4 regions of the Salinispirillum marinum genome follow, and region 1 is predicted to be linked to each of the others. Evidence: predicted binding sites of a transcription regulator. Region 1 holds the regulator's gene; each other region holds the start of a gene.
The links. Region 1 encodes sigma-54, which starts transcription at its own class of promoters, with help from an activator protein. Its sites were predicted from a motif close to TGGCACNNNNNTTGCTNT; they were not measured.
Positions count from the first base shown of each region.

Region 1 (7,271 bases):
TTTTTGGGTCGTTGCCGGGTTAATTTTATTGGTACTGGGTGCTCAGTCTCTGGTCTGGGGTGCTACCGAGCTGGCGCTGCGGTTTGGCATCAGCGAACTGGTGGTGGGGGCGACCATTGTAGCCATCGGCACCAGCTTGCCTGAGCTGGCCACATCCATTACCAGCACACTGAAGGGCCACCATGAAATGACCATTGGTAATGTGGTCGGCTCTAATATTTTCAACATTCTTGCCGTGATCGGCATTGCCGGCATGATCGCTCCGACTGACTTCGAAGCGGCCGTTTTCTGGCGAGATTATGTCTTTGTTCTTGGCTTAACCCTTTTGTTGTTGGTCGTGGCGTGGTGGTTTGGTCGACACAACAAAGCCATTCCGAGGGTATTTGGTCTGGTGCTACTGGCGGCCTACCTTTACTATTTGTACCTCAATTATATGGCGTTATCGGCATGACCCAATCTCCGGCAAAAACCTTTTCATTTTTAACCAGTGCTCGGCGCACCTTACAAATGGAGGCCGAGGCCATCAGCGCCTTGCTGGATCGCTTGGATGATGATTTCTCCAAGGCCTGCGAATTGATTCTGGCCGGTAAAGGCCGGGTCGTGGTCACTGGCATGGGCAAGTCAGGTCATATCGGCAATAAGATTGCAGCTACACTGGCCAGTACTGGCACACCGGCTTTTTTTATGCACCCAGGGGAAGCCAGCCACGGCGACTTGGGCATGATAACGCGGGATGACACCATTATTGCGCTATCAAACAGCGGTGAAACCAACGAAATCATTTCGTTACTGCCAGCGATTAAACGACTGGGTATACCGGTGATCGCCATTACGGGGCAAGCCGAATCTACGCTTGGCCAAGAAGCCGACGCCATGTTGGACAGCGGCGTCGACATTGAAGCCTGCCCGTTAAATTTAGCCCCCACGTCCAGCACCACAACAGCGCTGGTGCTGGGGGATGCCCTCGCCATTGCCCTGCTGGAATCGCGCGGTTTTTCGGCCGAAGATTTCGCCTTCTCCCACCCCGGCGGCAGCTTGGGTAAGCGACTGTTGCTGAAGGTTGAAAACATCATGCAAACCGGCGACCGCATTCCCAAAGTTGCCCCCACCGCCAGTGTCTCTGACGCCTTGTTGGAAATGACCCAAAAAGGCCTGGGCATGACCACGGTCATCGATGATCAGAATCAACTGTTGGGCGTGTACACCGACGGCGACTTACGTCGCACCTTCGAACGCGATATTGACCTTAAAGCCGCACGTGTGACCGATGTTATGCATCGCGGCGGAAAAACCATCGGGCCGGGTGCGTTGGCGGCGGAGGCATTGTATGTGATGGAGCAAGCACAGATCACCGCACTGGTTGTTATCGACAGCAATCATGAACCCATTGGCATCGTTCACATGCATGATTTGCTGCGCGCCGGAGTGGCGTAGTGGCTTGGCGCTGGGGCCTTCCGTTACTGGCCATCGGGCTCAGTGTGCTCGGGTTATGGTGGTCAGCGCGCACCACCCCTTTGGCCCCTGTCGTCACGGAAGAGAGCGCCGCCCTCCCACAATTGCGCATGCAAGGTATTGAGCGCGTTACCGTAAAGGCTGATGGCACATGGGTTTCCACACTCACGGCCAGCGCTGCAGAATACTATTCCGCCAATGACGAATTATGGCTCACGCAACCCATAGTCCGCGCTGCAGGCACTCCACCTAACCATTTGACGGCTGACACCGCCCGAGTACAGCAAGGGCAACATTGGCTGTTAACCGGGAATGTTGTGGTAACCAACGACCCGGACCACCCAACACCGCTGGTCATTCACACAGAACAACTGCAATATGACACAGCGTCTCAACTGGCGACCACCGAGCAAGCGGTCAATATTCGCCAAGGAGAACGCATGAACACGGATGCCATTGGCATGACCTTGAACCTTGAAACCATGGAGTTCGACCTGCATGAGCACGTTCGTTCAACGTTCCGTCCTGATCAGTAGTCTGTTGCTGAGCAGCGCCATCTACGCCGTTCCCGGTGACCGCGACCTGCCCATCGATATTGTGGCCGATCGCAACCAGGGAAATTTACGCGCTAACGTCATGACGTATACGGGCAATGTGGTCATTACCCAAGGCACGCTGCACATTGAAGGGCAAGAGGTGGTGGTCTATCGCAATGACAATAATGAAATTTCCCGCCTGGTAGCGTCGGGAACCGAACCGGCTTGGGTAGCCGACCAATTTGACCTTGATGAACCCATCACCCGCTTGGAAGGCCAAACGGTGACCTACGATGCGGAAACCGGCGTGATTACCGCACAGGGCAGTGCTCGTCTGCAACAGGGCCGCAACATCGCGACAGCACATTACATTCGCTACAACCAGGAAACGGATGATTTTGAATCAAACTTTCGCGCCCCGGACGGCAGTGAAGGTGAACGCGTCTCCATGTGCTTAACCAATGAGGAAGAGAATGGCCAAACAGCTGATCGCCCGGCATCTTGCCAAAACATACGGTAAACGCCGTGTCGTCACGGACGTATCACTCTATGTCAACACGGGCGAAGTGGTTGGTTTGCTGGGGCCAAACGGTGCAGGTAAAACCACCTGTTTTTATATGATTGTTGGCCTCGTTGCCAATGATGCCGGTGACATTTTATTGGATGATCGCTCGCTGACCGGTCTGCCCATGCACAAGCGGGCACAGCTTGGTGTCGGTTACTTGCCGCAAGAGGCCTCGGTTTTTCGCAAGCTGACCGTGGCACAAAACATCATGGCCGTGCTGGAGTTGCGCAAAGAACTGTCGAAAGCCGATCGCCATCGCAAAATGGAGTCCCTACTCGAAGAATTCAATATTACGCACATCCGCGACAGCTTGGGCATCGCGCTTTCCGGCGGTGAGCGACGACGCGTTGAGATTGCCCGGGCGTTAGCGTCCGAGCCCGACTTCATTCTGCTGGACGAGCCCTTTGCCGGGGTAGACCCCATTTCCGTCTCGGATATTAAGGACATCGTGTACCAATTACGCGATAAAGGCATCGGTGTCTTGATCACGGATCACAACGTCAGAGAAACTTTAGACATTTGTGCGCGTGCTTATATCGTCGGAGGTGGTACTATTATTGCAGAGGGCGGCGCAAACGATATACTTGCCAACCAAAAGGTTCGTGAGGTTTACCTCGGCGAACACTTCCGCCTTTAATGTGAAACCCTTTTCCCGGGTTATTTTTAGACAGTTCGCGGCCAACACTGAGCCGCGTCGGGTAGTATCAGGAGCGACATGAAGACCAGTTTGCAGCTAAAAATGGGCCAGCAGTTGACGATGACGCCTCAACTGCAACAAGCCATTCGATTATTGCAACTATCCACTCTGGACTTACAACAAGAGATCCAAGAAGCGCTCGACTCGAACCCACTATTAGAAGTGGCTGACGAACATGAAGCGGATCATGAGCATGCGCCCGCAAACGACGCCAACAGTCAATCCGATGATCAATCGATTACCGTCAGCAGCAACGATAAAGCCGACGACCCGCAAATAGAAGATCTGTGGAACGAACAAATTCCCGATGAACTCTCGGTCGACAGCAATTGGGATGACATCTACCAACACGCCCCCACCAGCGCTTCTATGCCCAGCGGCGATGATGACTACAACTTTGAAAATCAGTCGGTCGCGGATGACAATTTATACGATCATTTGATGTGGCAGTTGAATCTTACCCCGATGAATGAACGGGACCGAATCATTGCGACGGCCATCATCGATTCAGTGGAGCCGAGCGGCCTGTTGTGTTCACCCATTGAAGACATCTTTGAAGGACTTGAAGAAGAGCTTGGTCAAGACGGTGACCCACTGGAAATGGACGAAATGATGGCGGTACTGCATCGGCTACAACAATTTGAGCCGACCGGCGTGTGCGCGCAGAATCTCAGCGAATGCATTTCTATACAGCTGCGCCAACTACCGGCCGACACCCCGCTGCTCAAAGAAGCGATTCGTTTGGTGACGGACTACGCCGACCTGCTGGCGAGTAAAGATTTTCCGCAAATTCTGCGCAAGATGCGAATAAAGGAAGAGCAATTGCGCGACGCCATGGTGTTGATCCAACAAACCAATCCAAGGCCCGGCACCAGCATATCCAACCACGAATCGGAATATGTGATTCCTGACGTCATCGTGCGCAAAGACCTCGAACACAGCCGTTGGCTGGTCGAACTTAACCCGGAAATTGCGCCTCGCTTACGTGTTAACAGCGGTTACGCCTCAATGATCAAGCGCGCCGACAACAGCGCAGACAACAATTACATCAAAGACAACCTGCAAGAAGCCAAATGGTTCATTAAAAGCCTGCAAAGCCGCAATGAAACGTTACTCAAGGTCGCCACGCAAATCGTTGAGCATCAGCGCGGGTTTCTAGAATACGGCGAAGAAGCCATGAAACCGTTGGTTCTCCATGACATCGCCCAAGCCGTTGAAATGCATGAATCAACGATTTCGCGGGTCACCACACAAAAATTCATGCATACCCCACGGGGTATTTTCGAGCTGAAGTACTTCTTTTCCAGCCACGTCAGCACCAACAGCGGTGGCGAGTGTTCCTCTACCGCTATTCGTGCGTTGATTAAAAAGTTGGTCAGTGCGGAAAACACCAAAAAGCCGCTCAGTGACAGTAAAATTGCTACCCTATTAAAAGATCAAGGGATCAATGTAGCGCGCCGGACCATTGCCAAATACCGTGAGGCCATGAACATTCCGCCGTCGAATGAACGCAAGACCCTTGTGTAAATAAAACATTAATCCAGATCAATCACTTGAAACGAAAGTCAGCTACACTTATTACATAGAGACAAAGCGTTTTTTTGGGGTCGTTGTCCTAACGACCTGTCATTCGCGAGAAGGAGTTATCCTATGCAAATAAACATCAGTGGCCATCATGTAGAATTAACCGACCCACTGCGCGAGTACGTCACCACCAAACTGGATCGATTGGAGCGACATTTCGATCAAATCAGCATCGTACAAACCACGCTCAGCATAGAGAAACAACGACAAAAGGCAGAGACCACCCTGCACATCAAAGGGGGTCAACTGTTTGCCGACGCCGAGCACGAAGACATGTATGCAGCGATTGACCTGATGGTCGACAAGCTGGACCGACAACTTCTCAAACACAAGGAAAAGACCGTAGATCGCCTGCACGGGAACGGTCGCTAATTTTTTATGCCAAACCTTAACGACGTCGTTAGTCTGGAGCGCACCCTTTGGGGTGCGCCGAGCCAGAGCAAAAAGAAGACCCTACAACTCATCAGCGATCATGTCGTCACCTTGCAACCGGAATTTGATGCGGATGCCTTGTTTAACAGCCTGATCGAGCGAGAGCGCCTCGGTTCCACCGGGTTTGGTAATGGCGTAGCCATTCCTCACTGTCGGCTGGAAAACTGCGCTGCCCCCTTCGGTTTGCTGGTAAAGCTCGAAGAGCCCATTGAATTTGATGCCCTCGACCAGAAGCCGGTCGACATCGTATTCACCTTGATCGTGCCGCAAGAAGCCCGTACGGAACATCTACAATTGCTGTCTCGCGTTGCTGAACGCTTCAATGATGACGCGCGCTTAAAGGCCATGCGTCAGGCGCCGGATGCTCATGCCTTTTACGCGGCGTTCATCGCCGAATAAGCCTGCGGAAGCATCAACATGGATCTCATCGTTATCAGCGGACGCTCCGGCTCCGGTAAAAGTACCGCACTGAACGTATTGGAAGATGTCGGTTATACCTGCATCGATAACCTGCCGATTACCATGTTGCCGGAATTGGCGAATGAAATGCTGCAAGGGAACATTAACCAAAAAGTGGCCGTCTGCATTGATGCGCGAAACGCCACCAAGGCGTTGCGTCAGTTCCCACAGATCGTTGCGCAATTACCGGACACCATAAACCTAGACATCGTCTATTTAGACGCCGACGAAGTGACCTTACACAAAAGGTTCTCTGAAACCCGACGTAAGCACCCACTCACCGGCGACGACACCTCGTTACAAGAAGCCATCCACGGTGAACGCGCCCTGCTCGACACCATCGTAAACATGGCCCACCTGAACATTGATACGACGGGGCTGTCGATTTACGAGCTACGCGATCAGATAAAAACGCGCGTCGCAGGTACCTCGCGTCAGGAAATGGCGTTGTTGTTTATGTCATTCGGCTTTAAGCATGGCACACCGCACGATGCCGACCTGATTTACGACGTGCGCTGCTTACCCAATCCCTATTGGGACCCGGCACTGCGCAAGTATTCCGGCTTGGACGAGCCGGTTCAGAAATTTTTGCATAAGGAACCGGATGTGAGCGATATGATCGACAGCATCCGCAGCTATCTGGATCGCTGGCTGCCTTGCTATGCCGCCAACAACCGGGCCTACCTGACGATTGCCATTGGCTGCACCGGCGGCCAACACCGCTCGGTCTATGTCGCGCAACAATTGGCCCAAATTTACCGGCCCCGTTACACCTCCGTTCAATTACGCCACAGGGAGTTGAAGTCCACGCTGTCATGATCAGAGAACCCATTACCATCATCAACAAATTGGGTCTGCATGCGCGGGCTTCAGCCAAGTTAAATAAGCTGGCCATGCAGTTTTCCAGCAGTGTCATACTGGAAAAAGACGGCCGCCGTTCGGACGCGCGCAACATCATGTCCATCATGATGTTGGCCGCCAGCAAAGGCACAGAATTGACCCTGGAGGTGTCAGGGGACGACGAGCAAGCCGCATACGATGCCATAAAAGCATTAATCGATAATTATTTTGAAGAAGGTGAATAACCGAGATGGCGCGTAAAAAAAAGATGGTTGTTGAAGACAACGACATCGAAATAGTTTCCAAATCGGAACTCAAACGCGAGATGGAACGTTTGCAAGCGGTGGGTAATCGCCTCCTTGAACTTTCGGCGGAAAAATTGCGCGAGTTTCCGCTTGAAGAATCTCTTTTGCTAGCGTTGCTTGAGTCACAGCGCCTGAAAAGCCATGAAGCCAAACGCCGTCAATTGCAATACATTGGCCGTTTGATGCGAGATGCCGACGTCGAGGCCATCGAAAAAGCACTCGATTTCAATGATCCCAGCAGCGAAGTGCATCTTCAGTTGACCGTCCTATGTGAACGGTGGCGTGCCGAACTCATCGAAGATCCGGATGCCGTAGCCCGCTTTTTTGATGCCTTTCCCCATGCCGACCGTCAACATTTGCGTCAGTTGGTCCGCAATGCTCAGCAAGAAGCAGAACAAACT
Region 1 covers NZ_JBHSAL010000001.1:39,626-46,896, forward strand. Annotated here, with positions in the region: gene ACFOSD_RS00185 (calcium/sodium antiporter) at 1-451, shown strand, start outside; gene ACFOSD_RS00190 (KpsF/GutQ family sugar-phosphate isomerase) at 448-1,434, shown strand; gene lptC (LPS export ABC transporter periplasmic protein LptC) at 1,434-1,988, shown strand; gene lptA (lipopolysaccharide transport periplasmic protein LptA) at 1,951-2,508, shown strand; gene lptB (LPS export ABC transporter ATP-binding protein) at 2,462-3,190, shown strand; gene ACFOSD_RS00210 (RNA polymerase factor sigma-54) at 3,269-4,777, shown strand; gene hpf (ribosome hibernation-promoting factor, HPF/YfiA family) at 4,901-5,206, shown strand; gene ACFOSD_RS00220 (PTS sugar transporter subunit IIA) at 5,213-5,665, shown strand; gene rapZ (RNase adapter RapZ) at 5,684-6,544, shown strand; gene ACFOSD_RS00230 (HPr family phosphocarrier protein) at 6,541-6,810, shown strand; gene yjgA (ribosome biogenesis factor YjgA) at 6,816-7,271, shown strand, end outside.

Region 2 (7,271 bases), 650 kb from region 1:
TACTGAGCCAGGGTCGCCCAAGTCCCATAAGCCGCCGTTGTGCCGAGCGCGTTGCGGATTATGGACGCGGCTCGCCCACGTCATCAGCCCGCCTTCTGCATAGCAGCGCACGCGATGCTCTACTTGAATATGGCGTTGGCCGCTGTGATCTCGCCAGTGTCCATGTATTAAGAGTTCCACAAAAACTGGGTTGTCTTGCGCCAAGGGTTCAATGCGTTCGGTGACCCAAGTACCGGGGTGTTGTTGGGCATCGTTGAACTGCCAGTCCAAGGTGTGCGTGGGCGATGACGCACTAAGGGCTTTAATCTGCCATTGCCCGGTCTGCCCGTGCAGGGTGAAATTATGCTTGGGTGTGCTGATCTGCCACGCGTTATTGTGCTGCTCAACGCGCAAGTAGGTTCCGTGTTGTGGTGATGTACTTGAAGGCCTTTCGGGTTTTAGTGACAGTTGCTGAGACTGCATCGGCGCGAGCGTGATTTGGGTGGTGACACGCAGCCATTTTGGACTGCCGTTTGGCCATTCGGCGGCTGTTTCAATGCACGCGGGCAGAGGTTCGTGCTGCTCGTCGTACAGATGCCACGGTAGATCCGGCGACAGATCTTTAGGCAGTGCGACCCCAAATTGCACGGGTTCAGCGTATCGTCTGTAGGCGTTGGGGTTGTTCAGCGTAATAAGAACGGGTGCCGGATTCATTTCAGGACTACCTGTGCAAGCGCTTGATCCATGCGTTGGGCCTCGGCTTGGCAATCCAGCGTAAAGCAGCGTGCCTGTAAGCTCACCAGAACAAAACGCTCGTCGCCGACCAATAAAGCCGGAATCTGCAACAGTTTGGCGACTCGATAGTCGACTGTAGTGAAGGGTCCGATCTGATACCAATAGGTCCAGAGAACCTGTCGCGCGCTTTGGGTGTCGCGGTAGAGTCGAAGCGGTGCAATGGCTGTTTCTGTTGACGCCTGCGGTTGCCAATCACGACGCGCTTGCCAGCGTCGAGCGTCGTAGAGATTACCCATGAACGGTACCATTTTCTCTTGACGGGTTGGGCGTTGAAATTGTGCGAGGCTGGCCAAAACGGTGCCATTGGCCAGGCTATAGTGGGTTTCTGTAAGTTGGCTGGGCCAGTCCAGTGGGAGTGGCAGTGATCGTGCGGTTGTGCCGACGATGGGGTGTTCCAATGTCCAGGCGTTCAGTGGCGTACGCTCGCGTTGACCCAGCAATGACAACGCAAGGATCAAAACGCCAAGGCCGAGCGCTATGCAAATCCCGCGTAGACTCATGGTTGTCACCGGTGCGGAGGCGGTTGGGCGAAGGCGATAGGCCGGAGCAAAGTACAAAGCGGGCAAGCATACCGCAGCAAACAGTAGCCAGCCAAAGAGCTCATGATCGTGCATCAAGCTGCTGGTCATTTGCGACTGATAGCCAATCACCACTAACGCGGTAATGCGTATCCAGTTCATCAGGAGTGCCAGACCGGCGGCGACGGTCAGGGTAATCAGCCAAGATGGCCAGCGATAGCCGTTTAACATGGCAACCAGGGTGCCAAGCACCAGGGCAATGGCTAAATAACGAATGCCTGAGCAACCATCGGCAATAACCAGAGAACCCCATGGCAGATGAATGGTGCTGCCTTCAATCAGTGCCGTCATGCCGAACAGTCCAACCCAAAGATTGACCACCACGCTGGCCATGGCAATTAAAGGGTCTATAACGTCGGCCCAAAAGGGCAACGCCAAGGACAAGAGAAACAGGTGAGGCAAGGCGGTCCAAAGGGCACTCCAACCGGATAACACTGCAATAAGTGCGGCGAGGCCGACCGGCAGCATAAAGAAGGCAAGGGTATCGATCTGTACCCAGCGAAACAGCGTCCATACACTTAACGTTGCCGTCAACGCTACGACGGCCAACCAGAAATGTGTGTGCTGACGTGTTCCCGTTGCATTGGGTTGGCGTGTGGATGCGGCACCGGGGGGACGGATGACGAGCATGGCGCAGAACAATAAGAAACTGGGCAAGCCGTGTGAGAGCACCTGTTCAAAGCCAAGCCATTGTTGCCAGAGCGAACGCCAGGTCGGTGCCATAACCACAACGCAAAGCACCGTAGCCACAAAATAGGGGCCGTACAAAGGTATGTTGTGGAGCGCTTTCCTTACCGTCATGAGGGCTCTGTCTTCGTATCTTTAAAGCCGAATATGGCCGCTGCCTAGCTTACTGTGAATGTTGCCGGGCTGTGAACGCTTTTAAACACGAAAGGCCAGCGCGATGGCTGGCCTGTTGTGTCTGTTGCGATCGATTCAAGCCTGGTGCATGCGACGACGCACAGCGCCCAGGCCGATCAAGCCCACCAACAGTAGAGCAAAGGTACTGGGTTCGGGAACCATCACCAGATCGATCATGCCTTCGATGACATCATTGGCGCAGGTCATGCCCCAGTGAAACGCCATGGTCGAAGCAGAGGTTAACGAACTCAAGGATAAGTCGGCGGAGATACTCAACAAGGCATTGCTGACCGCCCATGTTCCCACATCACCCAACCATTGGGTTTGTGCAGAGGCAGTATCGACAATCACTTCCTGACCATCGCGCCATTGGGCGTTGCCTTGCATCAAGTCATCGCTCATTAACGCGGTTTGCGTGTTGCTGCCCGTGAGGGCAAACAACGAAACTGTGCCACCGTTGTTATTGTAGCGATCACTCAGTACTAAGCCATAGGTCCACTGGGTGCCGGTGGTGGCATCATCTTGGGTGAAGGGCGCTGACCCAAACGGCGTCCACTCGCTGGTCAAGAATAAGTCACCGTAGCCAATACCAGTGCCGCCAACGGTGTAGGCATTAAACAGTTGGCCGGATTTTTGTGCAAAATTCGTGGCGATATCGAAGGTGAATTGGCTGCCGGTCTGGGTGATGGTAGCGCTTTGGATGTCAAACTGGCTGTCTAAGCCGATCACATCGCCATGGCTGTGTTGCTTACTACCAATATAGGTGTCGGTAACCGTGATGGGTGATGCGAATACGGTACTGGTGAGGCTCGCGCTGATCAGGGCGATACCTAAAGAAAGTGTCCATTTCATACTACGAACCTCATAAAACTGGGTTGAGACAACGTTCAAGATCTGTCTATCGGTGTTCTAATGTGTAAAGCAGTTCGACAACTGACTCAGAGGCCTAGGAATAAGCACTCTGAGTCACGGTCATCGATCAGGCGGCGTTTTGGTTGCGACGGCGCGCCAACCCCAAGCCAGCCAAGCCTAGGCCCAACAGGGCCAAGGTGCCGGGTTCTGGTACGGGTATGAACGATTCAATCATCACTACCATGTCGGTGTAGTCACGGTCGGACGCTGACAACAACAAGTCTTCCCAAGCTAGGATGAAGTTGTTGTTAGTGAACAGGCCGTGGTTACCGTCGCCGTTGGCATCAACCATAAGGCTACTATCACCTTGGTAGGCGACCATATGGCTGTCATCTTCGCCATTGTTATCTAGGTCACCGTTCAGATGCGCTTGTGAGTAAAACGTATTGCCTTGCCCAGAGTTCAAGTAAAAACCAAAGTTCAGGCTATTGAACGTTTGCGAATTTTGTCCGAGAAACTGGTTTTGCGCATTGAAGTAGGTCGCTGTGAAGGTGTTGCCCCACAGAGCAAGAAGGGCGCGTGCGCCGGTCCCTGCGGCACCACCGAACAACTCGAGCGTTTGTCCGACGTTATTGACGTCGTAGATGCCTAAGGTGTTGTTGTTCGCATAAGCGGTCATTTCCAACATCATGACCGCGTTTCCAGCACCCACTGAATCTAAATTCCAGACAGATGATGGCGTATGTTGCGCGGTATGAACATCAAGGAAAGAACCGCCTTGAGTACGTGCGTCCAAGGAATCTTGGAGTGCTGTGCCATTGATCTGCGTGTAAGCACTGGCGGTGGTTGCCAGTGCCAACACGCCGAACGCAACGGCTACTTTTTTGAAATCCATGTTGTAAAACTCCGAGTCGTCATTGTCTTTGTTTTGCAACCAGGCATTCTCGGGGAGATCCTTGGCTTTCCGTCCCATCCTCGCGAATGGTTTGGCATGGCGTTGTGAACCGGTTGTAGAGGTCACTTCTGGTCTGATTTAAGCGAATATTGTGCCAATTATGTTCTGGCGAGATTCTATGGGCTTTTCAGGCGGGATTAAAAGGGTATTACACTGTTCAGTGTAAGAATAATCGACAGGGCAGGCGCTGCATGAGGGGATGGATGGCAATGCTGTGGTTAACACTGTAAAAAAATTCAACACCAGGCCGGACTGTGCCGGCCTGCCCGTGAGCGGCGCTTACTGTGCAGCACGCACTGCCGCTAAGTGTGCTTGTATTTCAGCGTCTTCCGGGGCCAGTGTCTGGGCACGCATCAATACGTCCATGGCTTCTATGCGCTGTCCGTCCAAGTGCAACACCCAGCCTAGCGTATCTAAAACGGCGGGATTTTCTGGCGCTAGCTCAGCCGCACGGCGCGCTAAGGCAATAGCCTCGTCGGTATTGGATTCGCGCACCAGCCATGCCAGATTATTAAGCACCAATGGATTATCTGCGTTGCGGCTTAAGGCTTCGCGATAGGCACGTGCGGCACCCAGTTCATTGCCAAACCGCAAACGCTGATTGCCCAAGGTTTGCCATGCAATGGGGTTATTGGGTTGACGTTGTGTCCAGGTTTCGGCCAACAGGTCGCTGCCGGGTTGATTGGTGAGATTGGCGAGCCGTATCAATTCAGGCAATACGGTGGGGTTGTCCGAGCTGAGCCAATAGTCGTTCAGGCTGGAGTAGGCAGAGTCGGGCCCCTGGTCTTGCAATGCCAACGTTGAGCGCGTCAGCGCCGTGCTGGGTAAAACGCCAAACTCGGCCTCAATGTCATCGAGCAGTTGATCGGCCTCGGCTGTCCGACCTTCGGCCGCCACAATGCGCACGAGAAACAAGCGGTGATCCGGGTTCTGGGGTTGTCGGCTTACAGCTTCTGCAACGCGCGCACGCGCTGTGCCCCAATCTTCCCGATTGGCGGCTTGCCGGGCTTCGGCGACCAGCCAGTCGGTATGTATGCGATTAACGGCTGGATTGTCTGCTTGTGCCGATGCTAAGAGCGCTTGTGCGTCCGCCAATCGACCCTGCTGAATATGAATTTGTGCCGCCAGTGCTTTGGCATGGTCTGCTAAGGCAGGGCGTTCGATGCCAGTTTCCAGCAACCAATCCACAACCTCTTCTGGCGTGCCTTGGCGTGCAATCAATTGTCCAGCTTCTTGTAAGCCACTGATGTCCGCCGGGTTGGCGTCAGCCGCACGTAGAAAAGTATCGATGGCGGCGCTGTTCTGTCCGGTACTGCGCTGCATACGAGCTAACGCGAGATAGGGCATGTGCCAGTTCGGACTGGTCTGGATAAGGGATTCCAAACGGTTCATGGCGCGAGTTGTGGCGCCGTACTGGAAATCGGTCAGCGAGGCTAAAAACAGACTGTAGGGTTCATTGCCATGGTCACGCAGCAAGCGGTCACGCACTTGCTCGGCTTCAGCTTGGGCATTGCTGGCCACCAATGTGGTGAGGTATTGCTCGGTAATCACCCAGTCGGTAGGTGACTGCGCAAAGGCGGCACGTAAATACCCCATGGCTTGTTCAGGCTCGTTTTGCGCTTGATGATACTGTGCTAAGGCAAGGCGTAAGCGGCTGCGCGACGGGTCCATCTGCAAGGCTTTCGCCAAATGGATTTTGCCTTGTTCAATGTTATTTGGATCACTGTCGGCGAGGGCCAGAATGCCATACATCGCCATTAGGTCGACGTCTGTCGGGCGGGCCATGAGGGCGCGTTGTAAGCTCGACATGGCTTGGTCGCGCATGCCTTGGTCGACCTGAGCCATGGCGGATAGGCGAATGAAGGGGATAGGCGCCAGTTCCACGTCCAAGTTGTCGGTTAACAGCGCGGTGCCTTCTTCGAGGTCGCCCTGTTGCAAGGAAACAGCACCCAACAGCAACGCGACCAACTGACTGTCCGGGTTTTGTTGAATTAGTGATTCCAGTGTCGTCCGGGCTGTTTCCAGGTCGCCCCGACCGATGGCTTCAACGGCGGATTCGGTATTGCGCGTAAATTCCACGTTGGTGTTTTCATTCAGAATTTGATTGTAGATCATGGCTTGCGTGGCATTGCCCTGTTCGGTCAGGGTGCGCGCCAACAAGCTGACCAGCTGCCGCCGGGTGGGCAGAAAGATGTCTGAGCTGGGCACTAAGGCCAAGCCTTCCGTCAATGTGCGTGTGGCGTCGTCCAGCTGGTTTTGTTGATACAGGCTGAGGCCGCGCAGATACTGCAAGTCTGCGGTGCTGTTGTGGGCTGCACTGAAACGATCAATCACCGCTAAGGCTTGGTCGTAGTTCAGTAGATCAATGTGCAAGCGGGCCAAGCCGGCGGCAATTTCAGCATTGTTCGGTTGACGCGTTTGGGCGGCTTCATATCCCGCCAGGGCTTGTTGGTTGTTACCGGCCAGACGGTCAGCGTCAGCCTGCAAGCGCAACAGCTCGGTTTGCTCCGCCTCGTTTGCCGCTGTGTAGCCGGTTAAGGTCTCCCGTACTGACAAGTGTTTGCCCTGTTCGGCATAGGCCTTGGCCAGTGTTAATGTCACGGCACGTTGCCCGTCGTTGTGCCAAGGTTCCAGCAGGGCGGCGGCTTGATGCGGCAGACCAAGAAATGTAAGCGTTTCGGCCAACGTCAGCGTTGCGGTGAGGTCGTTGGGGTTCTTTTGCAGCGCTGAGCGCAACTCGATCATCGCAGCGCGGTACTGGCCTTGGTCGGCGTACACATCAGCACGCTCCAAATGTTCTGCGGCGGCTGATCCGTCATCTGACCCACCACAAGCGGCTAGCATGAACGTCAGGCACAGCAGTAGCAGGGTGCGCGCGTATGAATTTTTGAACATGTTACATTCCCTCGTTCACGATGGATTGTCGGCGGATATATGGTATTTTTTGAGCAAGTCATACAGCGTGGGCCGGGTGACGCCCAGTGCTTTGGCGGCAGCGCTCACGTTGTTGTTGGATATCGATAAAGCCTGCATGATGGCCTTCCGTTCGGCCTCTTGGCGAACATCCCGCAAGTTCAATAAACGCATGGTATTGCTGGCGGGGTCTAGCCCTAGGTCATCACGTTCGATGACCTTACCGTCGGTGAGGATCACCGCCTTTTTGATTTTATTCTCCATTTCGCGCACATTGCCGGGCCAGTCGTAGTCTTCAATGGCGGCGACGGCATCTTGCGAGAAGCCGGTCACTCGGG
Region 2 covers NZ_JBHSAL010000001.1:688,607-695,877, reverse strand. Annotated here, with positions in the region: gene ACFOSD_RS03310 (hypothetical protein) at 1-693, opposite strand, end outside; gene ACFOSD_RS03305 (exosortase/archaeosortase family protein) at 690-2,153, opposite strand; gene ACFOSD_RS03300 (PEP-CTERM sorting domain-containing protein) at 2,289-3,065, opposite strand; gene ACFOSD_RS03295 (PEP-CTERM sorting domain-containing protein) at 3,193-3,960, opposite strand; cyclic di-GMP riboswitch class I at 3,992-4,066, opposite strand; gene ACFOSD_RS03290 (tetratricopeptide repeat protein) at 4,300-6,915, opposite strand; gene prsR (PEP-CTERM-box response regulator transcription factor) at 6,931-7,271, opposite strand, start outside.
Region 2: the regulator sigma-54 is predicted to act here: its motif matches at 4,100-4,117, upstream of ACFOSD_RS03295 (PEP-CTERM sorting domain-containing protein).

Region 3 (7,271 bases), on a different contig from region 1:
ATAGGACTTTACCATCGCGCTTGGCGCGGATGATTTCTTGAGGCAACATTTAATAGGCTCCTGACGTGACCGAAGCGGTCGAGATATGCAATTCGCTCAATAACGCTTTCAATAGCGAGCTGGTGCCGAAACGGAAGTTGCTGGGCGTTAAGCGCTCGATGCCGACTTTCTCTTCCACCAGTTGTAAGTAAACCAAGGCATCATCCAGCACCCGCACACCACCGGCAGGCTTAAACCCAACCGGGCGTGGGGCCGCCGCTATGGCGTCCAACATGATGGCTGCCGCCTCGGGGGTCGCGTTAACGGGCACCTTACCCGTAGAGGTTTTTATAAAGTCAGCTCCGGCCTGAATAGCGATGTCACTGGCTTGCCGGATCAACTCTGGCGAGCCTAACTCACCCGTTTCCAAGATCACTTTCAATGTGATGTCAGGGCCACAAGCGGCTTTGCACGCAGCAATGAGGTCATGTCCGACCTGTACATCACCAGCGCGCAGGGCCGCGTAGGGAAACACCACATCCACTTCATCAGCCCCATACGCCACACAGGCGTTGGTTTCAGCGACCGCAGCCGCAACATCCGAACGTCCATGTGGAAAGTTACTGACCGTGGCGATTTTAATGTGTTCATGACCCAAGCGTTTCAATTCCGCTTTGGCAAAAGGAATAAAACGCGGATAAATGCAAATAGCGGCCACCGACAATTCAGCGCCATACACCCCTTGATGCACCGTTTGCGCGCATAATTGGGCAATACTGCTTTCTGTATCATCGTCATTTAAACTGGTTAGATCCAACAAACTAAGGGCCAAGCGCGCTGCCGCCGTACGTTGTTCAGATGTTAAGGACATGATGCTATTGCGCCTCCAGCCAACGTTTAATGAGCCGACTGAGTTTCTCAGCCGCCTTCGCGCCTTCACGCAAAGTCTCTTCGTGGGTTAAGGCTTGCCCAGTCATACCTGCACAGAGGTTAGTGATGGATGAAACAGCCACCACGTCCATACCACAATGCCGTGCCACTATGGTTTCCGGCACGGTGCTCATGCCGACAGCGTCCGCACCCCATTGGCGATACAACCGAATTTCAGCCGGAGTTTCAAAGCTGGGTCCAAGTGCCCAAAGATAAGTACCGCGAAACAATTCAATGCCTAATTCACCGGCAGCCGTTTGCATCACGACACCTTGATGTTTGTTGTAAGCTTCCGTCATATCAGGGAAGCGCGGTCCTATGTCATCGTCGTTGCCGCCCAACAAAGGATTTACACCCGAAAAATTGATGTGGTCTTCAATCAACATCAGGCTACCAGGTCCCATGGCTTCATGAATGCTGCCAGCAGCATTGGTCAATACAAGGAGTTCAACACCCAGTAATCGCAGGGCACGAATAGGAATTTGCAACGACTCGGGTTTATGTCCTTCATATACATGGAACCGACCCTGCATGCAGGCTACGAACTGACCGCCCAACTCACCAAACACCAACTGTCCTTTGTGGCCGTGCACCGTAGACTGAGGAAACCCCGGAATATCGGCATAGGGAATATTAAGTGGATCTTTTATGTCGTCCGCTAATGCTCCCAATCCACTGCCCAGCGTGATCGCAATACGGGGTCTTCGGCCGTTGAGCCGCTCTGCAAGGTAATTTGCCGCTTGATGATAGGCTTTCATGCTATTTCCCTTATTCTTTTATAAAGTAACTGTCTTATTATGGATGATGAACGTGGTCTTATTTCAAATTTTCCGGGCCAAAGGAGGCGGGCAACAGTTCAGCGATCGTGAGGGTTTGGCGAATACCGTCCGGGCTGCAGATGTGCACCGGTGTCGAAGGCGGCGCAAATTCACGAATTTTCTGCCGACAACCACCACAAGGCGTGACCAAGACATCGCCCTCTCCCATGACATACAGAGCCGCAATCGCCTGCTCACCGCCATTAACCATAGCGGCAATGGCTCCCGCTTCCGCACAGGTACCTTCGGGGTAAGCCGCATTTTCAACATTACAGCCACTGTAAAATTGCCCGGACTGGGTTACCAATACCGCGCCGACTGAAAAGCCCGAATACGGAACATAGGCTTTCTGCATGGCAACTTTGGCGAGCTTAAGAGCAGAAGCTTGTTCGGTTTCAATGGCTATGGGTTGCGTCATATTACCTCTTGATACATTGCCTTTCCGAGCCATATTGGCTCTTCAAAATGATTCACCGCGACAGATTCCCAAAACCTGATCATTTGGTCAACAAGAATATGCAATTACTCCGTGCCACGGGCACGCTGTTTTGCCATGATGAAATCACTGTGCGGTATATACAGTAAATCGGCCACCTTGCGCAGCATGTAGTCCTCATCACGATCCAAGTGCCCATCTGCATAGCCCAGCCGCCATAAATCGACCATCAAGGCAAATTTTTCCTCAGCACTGAAAGCTTCATTAATGACCCGTGTGTATTGGTACATATCCAGCGTTTCATCATGCTCTTTTTTTGCTTCGGTCAACAATGTCTCAACCGCTTCGCGATCTAGTTTAAGTGTCTCTGCAAAGCGTTGCCGCAACATCGTTTCTTCTTCCGGTGCGAGTTCATGGTCCGCCATGATGATCTCTACCATCAACACCGCAGCGGCCAGTTCAACGCGCGGTTGCCCTGTGTGTTCTTTTGTCTCGATGTTGAACCATTCGAAGAGTTTGCTAAGCATGCGTTACCTCGTCATTATGCGTGCTATCGACATTAATTATGGAAGCATAGAGTCTAACCACTATGGAATTCAGTTTAACCACACCCGCCCTACTTTTCCCGGCAATTTCGTTATTGATGCTGGCCTATACCAATCGCTTCATTGTGATTTCGCAATTAATTCGCAACCTGTACCAGCAACATCAACAAACGCCCAGTCGCTTCATGCGCTTACAGATTGAACATCTGCGCACGCGCGTGCGCCTGATTCGTGCCATGCAGGCGTGGGGCGCGGTCGCTTTCATCGCCTGTACGTTAAGCATGCTATTGAATTTGCTGGAACTCGGCACCTGGCCTCTTTATCTTTTCGGTGGAAGTTTGGTGGCTTTACTCGTTTCACTGATCATCAGTTTGGTTGAAATCATTATTTCCGGCTATGCCATACGCATTCAGTTACAGGGCTTGGATCGTCCACGCGGTGAAGTCAAAGGCTTTGATAACGAGACATAAAGCGCAAAAATGAGGCGCAAGCACCAGAAAATTGCGCCATTTTGGCGCACCGGCATGCACCTGGACGGCACATTCACTAGAGCCACCTTTACCCGTATTTTTGTCCAAAGCCCCACTGTTTTGGGCAATGCAGCGCTTTCTCGGGAACACCTCGGGTAATTTTGCACTGCTAACGCGCATACAGGCACCAATGTTGCACAAGGCACGCCAGTACCTTGCCTGTTGAGAGACCCTTCATGGCCGATTCGCCGTTGCGTGTTTTGCTGGTTGATAACGAACCAGGGCGCGCCGCCATACTAGAACAAGCGCTGGCTGATGCCGGGCACCACGCGGTGAAGCGCATAGATTGCCACACCAATCTCAGTGAGGCCGTTGCCAGTTGGCAGCCGGACATGATCATCATTGATGTCGATGCGCCTGACCGTGACGTACTAGAGCACATGTCCCGCTTATCGGCGCATAACCCACGCCCAGTGGTGATGTATTCCGAACAAGACGACGCGGATTTCATCGAACAAGCCATTCGCTCAGGTGTCAGCGCTTATGTTGCCAACGGCATGCGCCCCGAACGCATCAAATCTACCCTAGCTGTCGCCGTTGCCCGTTTCCGCGAATTCCAAGCCCTGCGCCAAGAGCTGGACCTCGCCCGCAACGAATTAGCCGACCGAAAATTGATAGAGAAAGCCAAAGGATTAATCATGAAGCATCGGCAAGTCGATGAAAATCAGGCGTATCAAGCGTTACGTAAAATGGCGATGGATCGCAGTGCACGTCTGGCCGATGTGGCCCGCAATGTCATTTCTGTGTTCGAGATTCTTTAGGAAGCCATCGTATGCCTGTACGTAACTCTACATCGTCATCGTTCCATTTGAAGCTTGGTTTCATGCCCTTACTCGATGCCGCACCGCTGATCGTTGCGCAAGAGTTAGGTTTTTTTGTTGAGGAAGGACTGACGGTGGAGCTGATCCGGGAATCATCATGGGCAACCCTGCGAGATAAAGTGACCTTTGGTATTCTGGATGGCGCTCATTTACTGGCGCCCATGCCCTTAGCCAGTACAGCGGGTTTTGGTTCAGTGCAAAAACCCATGCTCACAGCTCTGAGTTTAGGTCTCAATGGCAACGCCATAACCCTTAGCCTACCGCTGGCAGAATCACTCGCAGGTTCCGGACAGCCTCTGCTTTGCCAGCATCCCAAGAATAGCGCCATTGCGTTAAAGGTATGTCTCGATAAGCAACCGCAAAACGGCAGGCCACTAACGCTGGCTGTTGTGCATCCACACTCCATGCACCACTTTATGCTCAGGCACTGGTTAGCGGTCGGTGGTATTGACCCCGACAATGACGTCAACATTGTGGTCGTACCGCCACCCATGATGGTGTCGGCCTTGGCACAAGGTGATATTGATGGCTTCTGTGTCGGCGAACCCTACAATGGCCTGGCACAGCGCCAAAACAGTGGGCAAATTGTCCTAACAGGGTATGACATTTGGCAGAATGCCCCGGAGAAGGTGTTTGGTGTTCTGCAGTCCTGGGCTGCCGCGCACCACCATGAACATTTACAGCTTTTGCGTGCCCTGATTCGTGCTTGTCAGTGGTTGGATGTTCCGGAAAATCGTTCTGAATTAGGGGCGTTACTGGCTCGTCCGGATTATTTGAATATCGATCACGAAACGCTCTCGCTGGCTGTTCAACAGATGAGTATGGCATTGAGCCCTGAACTACCCTCGACGCATAAGCACTTTTTCCGCTATGGCGCGACTTTTCCTTGGCATTCCCATGCGAGCTGGATGCTGGACCAACTGGTGGCGTTGGGTATGCCGACGGTTGCCAATCCATCTGACTTGATTGAAAAGGTCTATCGAACCGACCTGTATCGTGAAGCGGCGGCATCGCTCAATCTGCCTTACCCGGAGGCAAACCATAAAGATGAACAGCAACACCACGATGAATGGGCTATGGGGGACCTTATTTTAGGGCCAGACCAATTCTGGCGCGGGCAACAATGATGCAGCCGCGCCCAGCTCTGGTGCACACGTACCAGCGTCAAGCCTGGCAACCATGCACTAATATTCTGTCAAAGATACGATAACACCTTGTTTTTTAAAGACTTTAATTTAATTACCCGCTTTTGGCACAGTCTCTGCTAAGTGATACGTGAAAACGAAAAAGTAAGCCAATGTAGGTTTACGTACGAGATCAAGGCAATGGCGCCAAATGGTCACTCTTAGCGGGGTGATGATTTGGCGCTTTTTTTATGCATGAACTTTATCCAGTTCAGAATACGGAGAAACGTATGAGCATTACGCATCGTCTGACCCTAGGCTTCGCCCTTACCCTAGCCGCCGTCACAACCCATGCGCAAACCGGCTGGCCAGAGAAAGAAGACTTAAAATTTGGCTTCATCAAACTCACCGATATGGTGCCGTTGGCTATTGCCTACGAGCGTGGATATTTCGAAGATGAAGGTCTTTTTGTAGAACTTGAAGCTCAAGCGAACTGGCGTGTATTACTTGAGCGCGTCATTACCGGAGACTTGGACGGCGCACACATGCTCGCCGGGCAACCCTTAGGCTCTACCGTCGGTTTCGGGACCGAAGCGCATATTGTCACTGCTTTTACCATGGATTTAAACGGCAACGCCTGCACCATGTCCAACGAGGTATGGGAGGCGATGAAGCCCAATCTAAACGTGGTAGACGGCAAGCCGGTGCACCCCAATTCTGCGGAAGCCCTGATTCCGGTCATACAAGAAAGACGCAACCAGGGTCAACCGTTCAATCTTGGTATGGTGTTTCCTGTTTCGACACACAATTATGAGTTGCGCTACTGGTTAGCCTCAGCGGGCATCCATCCTGGATATTATGCGCCAGAAAGTGGCGATATTTCCGGGCAGCTGGAAGCTGACGTACTGATATCGGTAACCCCGCCACCACAGATGCCAGCAACTCTGGAGTCGGGCACGATAGACGGCTACTGTGTGGGCGAACCCTGGAATCAGCAAGCGGTGTTTCGCGGCATTGGTGTGCCGGTAATTACGGACTATGACATTCGCAACAACGTGGCTGAGAAAGTCTTTGGGGTGAGTAACGAATGGGCTGAACAGTATCCCAACACCCATGTTCGCGTGGTGAAAGCACTGATTCGTGCCGGCCACTGGTTGGACGCCAACAACAACGCCAATCGCCCTGAGGCGGCGCAAATCATCTCCCAACCGTACTATGTAGGGGCGGATTATGAGGTGATCGCCAACAGCATGACGGGTGTCTTTGAATTCGAAAAAGGCGATGTACGTGAAGCGCCCGATTTCAACGTTTTCTTCCGCTATCACGCCACCTACCCCTATTATTCTGATGCGGTTTGGTACCTCACCCAAATGCGCCGTTGGGGCCAAATACCCGACACTATGCCGGATGCGTGGTATATGGAAATGGCAGAAAAAGTGTTCCTACCGGAAGTCTATCAGCAAGCCGCACGTGAATTGATTGCCGAAGGTAAATTGTCCAGCAATGACTTCCCTGATTTTGCGACTGAAACTGGCTATCGCGCGGTTGACCACACCACCTTCATCGACGGCATCGTGTTCGATGGACAACAACCCAACGCCTACTTGCAGCAATTCGAGATTGGCAAACAGTAACCACGTCAGCGGGTGGGCAAGTCTTTCCCCCCTAACCACCCGCTTCACGTAGAGAGGAAGACATCATGAACGCCACCCTGACCTGGTTTAAACAATTTAACCCACTGAATTGGTCACCCACACAATGGACGGATGTATTCAAGGGCATTACTTTCCCAGCCCTTGGACTGTTGGCCTTTATGGTGTTCTGGCACATCGGTGCGCAACACATTAACACCTCGTTAGGCACCTTCCCTGGACCGTTCCAAGTTGCGGAACAATGGTCTAACCTTGTCGCTGAACACCAAGCAGAACGGCAACGCGAAGCCGACTTCTATCAGCGCCAGGACGAACGCAATGCGGCAATGTTGGCGCAAAACCCGGATGCTGAAGTGCGCTGGCGTACCTTCAGTGGTCGACCAACGTTCTTCGATCAGACCATCACCAGCCTATGGACCGTTCTCAGCGGCTTTGG
Region 3 covers NZ_JBHSAL010000002.1:598,602-605,872, forward strand. Annotated here, with positions in the region: gene deoA (thymidine phosphorylase) at 1-49, opposite strand, end outside; gene deoC (deoxyribose-phosphate aldolase) at 50-850, opposite strand; gene ACFOSD_RS09910 (purine-nucleoside phosphorylase) at 855-1,667, opposite strand; gene cdd (cytidine deaminase) at 1,726-2,145, opposite strand; gene ACFOSD_RS09920 (tellurite resistance TerB family protein) at 2,250-2,690, opposite strand; gene ACFOSD_RS09925 (DUF2721 domain-containing protein) at 2,753-3,178, shown strand; gene ACFOSD_RS09930 (ANTAR domain-containing response regulator) at 3,415-3,999, shown strand; gene ACFOSD_RS09935 (CmpA/NrtA family ABC transporter substrate-binding protein) at 4,011-5,186, shown strand; gene ACFOSD_RS09940 (CmpA/NrtA family ABC transporter substrate-binding protein) at 5,474-6,817, shown strand; gene ACFOSD_RS09945 (ABC transporter permease) at 6,883-7,271, shown strand, end outside.
Region 3: the regulator sigma-54 is predicted to act here: its motif matches at 5,310-5,327, upstream of ACFOSD_RS09940 (CmpA/NrtA family ABC transporter substrate-binding protein).

Region 4 (7,271 bases), 290 kb from region 1:
GTCATGCGCAGGCGCTCGATGTCCGCTTCTTTCAATTCGATGTACGCATCGATCATATCTTTGGTGAACACGCCACCTTGGGTAAGGAAGTCATGGTCAGCTTTCAAGGCTTCCAGTGCTTCGTCCAAAGAACCGGCCACGGTTGGGATGGCCAATGCTTCTTCGGGTGGCAAGTCGTATAGGTCTTTATCCGCTGCATCGCCAGGGTGAATTTTGTTCTTCACGCCGTCCAAGCCAGCCATCAACAAGGCAGCGAATGCCAGGTAGGGGTTAGCCACTGGGTCAGGGAAGCGGGTTTCAATGCGCTTAGCCTTGGGTGACGCAACGTATGGGATACGGATAGACGCTGAACGGTTACGGGCTGAATAGGCCAACATAACAGGTGCTTCAAAACCGGGAACCAAACGCTTGTAAGAGTTGGTGGCCGGGTTAGTGAAGGCGTTTAGAGCTTTCGCGTGCTTGATGATACCGCCGATGTAAAACAAGGCAGTTTCAGACAGGCCAGCGTACAGATCACCAGCGAACTGGTTCACGCCGTCTTTCCAGAATGACTGGTGAACGTGCATACCAGAACCGTTGTCACCTACGATAGGCTTAGGCATGAACGTGGCTGTTTTACCATAAGCGTGTGCAACGTTGTGTACGCAGTACTTCAGAACCTGTACTTCGTCAGCTTTCTTCACCAAGGTGTTGAACTTCACACCAATCTCACACTGGCCGGCGTTCGCCACTTCGTGGTGGTGAACTTCAACGTCCAAGCCCATGGCTTCCATCGCGTCGCACATGGCAGAACGGATGTCGTGCAGGCTGTCGATCGGAGGAACAGGGAAGTAACCACCTTTCACGCGCGGACGGTGGCCCAAATTGCCGCCTTCAAACTGGTCGTTGGTTGACCATGCTGCTTCTTCGGACTTGATTTTGTAGGAGCAGCCGGACATGTTGATGTCCCAAGTTACGCCGTCAAAGATAAAGAATTCTGGCTCAGGACCAAAGAACGCTACATCACCCAAGCCAGTGCTGTTCAAGTACGCTTCAGCGCGCTTGGCAACAGACCGTGGGTCACGCTCGTAGCCTTGCATGGTTGAGGGTTCAACGATGTCGCAACGTACGATAACGGTTGCATCTTCGGTGAACGGGTCCATGATGGATGCGGAGTCGTCAGGCATCAGGATCATGTCGGATTCGTTAATGCCTTTCCAACCAGAAATAGATGAGCCATCAAACATTTGGCCGTTTTCAAAGAAATCTTCATCTACATAACGAGCAGGAATCGTAACGTGCTGCTCTTTACCTTTAGTATCTGTGAAGCGCAGGTCAACCCATTTGGCTTCATTGTCTTTGATCAGCTTCAGAGTATTCTCTGACATAACTAACTCTCCGAGGTTGCGACCCGTAATAGGTCTGACGATGGTGTGTGCACCCGGCTGAACCAATGTCCATCGACCGGCGATACGTTTTCAGTTTTCGTTAATGGCCCATGTACCCAAGCAGCTGTGCGCGATGCTTTTGCTAGAGCACTTTTACTGGGTAATTAGCAAAGCGCGTGCCAGATGCATGGTTGCCGTATTTTGGGGCTTGCCGAGCGATGCTGGTGCGTTTCATGCAAAAACGTGCACCAAAACAGTACATTACTGCACCATAAAAGTGCTTTTGCTGAGATGGTGCGTGCTGTCGGTGCATGATCTTCGCACAATGGTGGCCTAAAGGCCATGCGGTTGAGTCGGGTTCATGAGCCTGTGGGTAGCGTAATGCCGCAGGGTGATGCATTCTGTCCGACGTCTCGATTTTTTGCTATAATCCGCCGCGTTTTTTTCCGTCTGAGCCCGTCATGAAGTTCGTTGTTAAATTGTTTCCCGAAATCATTGTAAAGTCGCGTTCGGTGCGCATTCATCAATTGAAGCGTCTGAAGTCGAACATTCGCCTTCTACTCAGGGAAATTTGGCCTGCGGTAAGAGTGGGTGGGAATTGGGATATTCTTGAGGTGGATGCTGGGTCGGAGTGCACGCCGTCGGTCGCTGCGGCGATGAGCGATGCACTGACGCGCATCCCCGGTATTGATAATTTCACCGAAGCCTTGGAGTTTCCGCTGGGCGATTTCGACACCATTGCCGCACAAACTTGTGCCGCTGTGGGAGCGGATTTGGCGGGAAAATCCTTTTGCGTGCGTGTTAAGCGTAGTGGTAATCATGATTTTCGTTCCGTAGATCTCGAACGTTTTGTTGGTGGTGCGTTGTTGCAAACAGTGCCTGGCAGTCGTGTCGACTTGCATCGCCCAGAACAGTTGGTGACGCTGGAGGTGCGACATGATCGACTGTTCATTGTGAGTAATCGCCGGGCAGGCATGGGGGGGTATCCCTTGGGTACGCAAGACTCGGTCGCAACGTTGATTTCAGGAGGCTACGACTCTTCGGTCGCGGCTTGGCAAATGATGCGCCGGGGGGTGTGTTCACACTTTATTTTCTTCAACTTGGGTGGGGCCGACCATGAGAGGGGCGTAAAGGAAATTGCCTACCATCTTTGGCACCGTTTTGGTGCATCGCACGGCGTAACCTTTGTTGCCGTACCCTTCGAGGCGGTGGTTGAGGAAATATTAACCAAGGTGGACGACAGTCACATGGGGGTGGTATTAAAGCGCCAAATGTTACGCGCGGCGGATCGCATAGCGGCGCAGTTGAACACCACTGCGTTGGTGACCGGCGAGGCCATCGCGCAGGTATCGAGCCAGACGCTCGCTAATCTGCAAGTCATCGACTCGTGTGTGCAACGCATGGTGTTGCGTCCGTTAATTACCATGGACAAGCAAAGCATTATTGATCAGGCGCGGAGCATTGGCGTGGCGAGTTTTTCGGACGTAATGCCGGAGTTCTGTGGTGTGATCAGCCGCAAGCCTACCACCAAAGCACGCCCTCATGTGGTGGCTATGCAAGAAGAGAATCTTGATCCGGATCTGCTGTGGCAAGCGACCTTGAATGCGCAATATACACCGATCGCGGCTTTGGCGGAGGAGGTGAGCGTCGATCGTGCCTTACGACTGCCGGATGGCGATCCAGCGAACAAAGGTGCGATTATCCTGGACGTCCGGCACCCGAGCGAGCAAGACTTGCAGACCCTGGAAGCGCCAGGTTTTAACGTGATGAGCATGCCTTTTTATCGTGTGCAGACCGACTTCCCGGCGCTGGATCAGAGCAAAGAATACTGGCTGTATTGCCCGAAAGGGGTGATGAGCCAGTTGCAAGGTTTGCAGTTGCGGGATGCGGGGTTTGCCAATGTTAAGGCTTGCCCCGCGTCAGTAGTTAGTGCGCAGTAGTCGCTTCCGCATTCTTCTGTTGATTCTGCTGGTACAGCACATCAAAGTTGACCGGTGCCAGCATAACCGCCGGGAAGCTACCCTTTACCACCATGCCATCAATCGCTTCACGTGCGTATGGGAACAGTACGCTGGGAATGTATGCACCCAGCATCTGGTTTTGTTGTTCGGTTTCAAAGCCTGCCACCGTTACAATCGCGGCTTGTTCGATCTCTGCTAGAAAGGCAACTTTTTCTTCCAAGTTCGCGGTTACCGTTAAGCGTAAAACCACTTCAAAGGCATCGTCACCCAGCGGTTTGGCTTTGGTGTTGAGGTCGATCTTCATTTTCGGCTGCCATTGCGTGCGGAACACATCGGGTGAGTTCGGCGCTTCAAACGAGCTGTTTTTGATGTAGATACGTTGGATACCAAAGCGGGTTTGTGGAGCTTCTGACATAACGGGTTCTCTTAGACTGAGCAAAATTTGAAGGTTAGTGCGCGGGGGGATGCAGAAGGGCATCCAGCGCGTGTTGTCGTTCTAGGGCGTAGAGTTCATCGCAGCCGCCGATGTGTTGTTCGCCGATCCAGATTTGCGGCACGGTATGCCGTCCGGAGCGGGCCATCATCTCCGCTCGCTTCTCAGCGTCCCCATCTACGGCGATCTCGGTGAAGTTTACATTCTTTTGCGTCAATAGCATTTTCGCCCGCACACAAAACGGGCAAAAACGCGTGGTGTACAGGGTGACTGGAGCAGTCATTAGGATTTCACCAAAGGCATCCGGCTGCTTTGCCATTCCAGCAGCCCGCCTTTCATCCGGTAAACTTCACTAAAGCCAGCCTTGCGCAATTCGGCACCGGCTGAGTTCGCTGTTGTGCCTGTTTGGCATACCACGATGATTGGCTTCGTTTTGTATTTTTCCAGCTCGGTTAAGCGGCTTTTTATCGCCGTCGCTGGAATGTTAATAGCGTTTGGAATGTGCCCTTTGCGGAAGTCATCATCTTTGCGGATGTCGATAACCACCGCATCCTTACTGTTCACCATGTTGGTGGTTTCTTGCGGCGAAAGACCCTTACCGCCACGCGACGACTCGGAGAGAATCAGCAAGAAAAAGAAGGCCAACCAAGCACTGGCTAACATCCAATATTCAGAAATAAACGCGAAAAATTGCATCATACAGAAGGAGTCCGCTTCAACGATGGGAAAAAGTGGAGGCGAGTATACCTGAGAAGAACCGGAGCATCATCCCTTCTGCACGATGAAACGTTGATGACTCGCTACGGGGTAAGAATGTGAGTACAATTACGCCCACAGGTCCAGACCTGATGCAGATAACAGCAATAATAAACAAGGCGACTACCAAGCCAGCGTTCTGGGCATTTAACAGCAGAGTCAAAACAGTACAGAGGACACTATGTCGACCAAAAAAACCGTAGCCTTGTTTATTCTCGATGGTTTCGGCTACAGCGAAACGTCAGCCTCAAACGCCATTGAAGCAGCCAATACCCCAACGTGGGATCATTTATGGAATACCTACCCCAAGACCACCATTAAGACATCCGGAATGGCAGTGGGTTTGCCCGAGGGGCAGATGGGGAACTCCGAAGTGGGGCACATGAACCTCGGTGCCGGACGTATCGTGTATCAGAACTTTACCCGTATTACCAAAGACATTGATGACGGCCTGTTTTTCCAAAACACTGCCTTGGTTGGGGCCGTTGAAGCTGCCAGGGCGGCAGGTGGTGCCGTGCATATTTTGGGCTTGGCTTCGCCTGGCGGCGTGCACAGTCACGATGATCATTTAATCGCCATGATGGAATTGGCGGCAAAGCATGGCGTGCCGGTTAATGTGCATGCGTTCCTGGATGGTCGTGATACCCCACCACGCAGCGCGGAAGCAACTTTGGCACGTTTGCAAGCGCGGGCTGATGAATTGGGTGTGCGTGGTGTGGTGTCGCTGATTGGCCGTTACTACGCTATGGACCGGGATAATCGCTGGGAGCGGGTACAAAAAGCCTATGACTTGCTGACCCAAGGCACGGCAGATATCACCGCTGAAACGCCTGTGGCCGGACTACACGCAGCCTATGCACAAGATAAAGATGACGAATTTTGTCCCCCAACGGCCATTGTGCCAGCGGGTGCACAACCGGCGGTGATTAAAGACGGCGATGCCGTGGTGTTTATGAACTTCCGGCCCGATCGGGCGCGCGAATTAACCAATGCTTTTGTGCAGGGCGATTTAACCGACATGGTGCGCACCGTGCGCCCGGCATTGTCGCGTTTCGTTACCCTCACAGAGTACGCGTCTGACATTCCTGCGGTGGTGGCATATCCACCTACGGCATTAACCAATACTCTGGGTGAGTATGTGTCCGCTTTGGGTAAAACCCAGTTGCGCATTGCCGAAACCGAAAAATATGCACACGTTACGTTTTTCTTCAGCGGCGGTGAGGAAAAAGAATATGCCGGCGAAGACCGCATCCTCGTGCCTTCGCCGGATGTAGCCACTTATGACCTCAAGCCGGAAATGAGCGCGCCCGAAGTGACTGCCAAGCTGGTCGAGGCAATCAAGTCTGGTAAGTACGACTTGATCGTTTGTAACTACGCAAACGGTGACATGGTTGGGCATACGGGCAAATTCGACGCGGCCGTGAAAGCCGTTGAAGCTTTGGATGTAAGCTTGAAGGCCGTGACCGAAGCCCTGCTGGAAGTGGACGGCGAATGTTTGATCACCGCCGATCACGGCAACGTGGAGCTGATGGTTGATCCGGAAACGGGTGGAGCGGTGACGTCGCACACCATTTTCCCTGTGCCTCTGGTCTACGTGAGTAATCGGGCTGCAGGCAAACAGCTTAAAGAAGGTGGCTTGAGTGATATAGCCCCAACACTGTTAACCTTAATGGGCGATACTATTCCGAGCGAAATGACCGGGCAAAACCTGATCGTCAGCGCATAAGTTTCTGTCCAAAAAGGGCTGCCCCGGCAACGGTGGCGGCCCTTTGCTTTAAACATCCATGCCATACGCACGACAAACCTCGCTTTTGCTGTAGAATGCCCGATGATGTTTTTTCCTCCGTTGCAAAAGTGAGAGCTGCTTTGTTGCGTTTGTTTCTCAACCACTTCAATTCCTATGCTGGTCGATACCTAGGTTCTGCTCGCCTGTGCGTTGTGGGTATCCTTTGGACGTTGTTGAGCCTGAATGCGTCGGCACAGCAGCCCAATGCCAACGACGTTGAGCGGCTGAAGCGTGAAATTTCCGAACTGCAAAGTCGTTTGGCCAACACCCGGCAGGAACGCAGCCGGATGGAACAATTGCTCGAAGAAACCGAGCGCAACATGCTGGCGGCGCAAGCAAGGCTGCAAGACGTGCAGGCCAGGTTGGCGACAACACGCACCGAGCTTGACCAATTACGCACTCGTCAGGGGAGGTTAGAGGACCAGCAGCGTGAGCAAGCGGGACGTCTTGAAGGGCTGTTGGTCAGTGTCTATAAAAGTGGTCAACAAACCCCGTTGAAAGCGTTGTTGGCACCCGAATCGTTGGCGCAAGGCCAGCGTATGATGACTTTTTACCAATACTTTAACGCTGCGCAACTGGCTGAATTGCAGGAGTATGAGCAGACTCTACTGGCATTGCGTGAAGTTGAAACCAATATTCAGGCCAGACAGCAAGATCTGGAAGCGCAAAATCAGCAGGTGGTTGCGGAAAACAATCAATTGTTGGCCAGTCGTAATCAGCGACAGCAGGTCCTGGCGCGGCTGGCGCAAGAAGCGACTTCGCAGGCCGAGCAACTCGCCAAAAAGGAAGCTGAGCGATTGCAATTGGAAGCCCTACTACGGGAAGTTGAAGCCGCTATAGAAGACATAGCGTTCGGCGATGACGAACAGCCCTTCGCCGAACGGCGCGGGCAAATGGCGTTGCCGGTGGAGGGAAACATCCGAATCCGGTATCGTGAACGTAACCCCAGTACCGGCGTGGTATATGAT
Region 4 covers NZ_JBHSAL010000001.1:333,538-340,808, reverse strand. Annotated here, with positions in the region: gene glnA (glutamate--ammonia ligase) at 1-1,367, opposite strand, end outside; gene thiI (tRNA uracil 4-sulfurtransferase ThiI) at 1,829-3,307, shown strand; gene secB (protein-export chaperone SecB) at 3,294-3,743, opposite strand; gene grxC (glutaredoxin 3) at 3,778-4,044, opposite strand; gene ACFOSD_RS01690 (rhodanese-like domain-containing protein) at 4,044-4,460, opposite strand; gene gpmI (2,3-bisphosphoglycerate-independent phosphoglycerate mutase) at 4,699-6,243, shown strand; gene ACFOSD_RS01680 (murein hydrolase activator EnvC family protein) at 6,384-7,271, shown strand, end outside.
Region 4: the regulator sigma-54 is predicted to act here: its motif matches at 1,532-1,549, upstream of glnA (glutamate--ammonia ligase).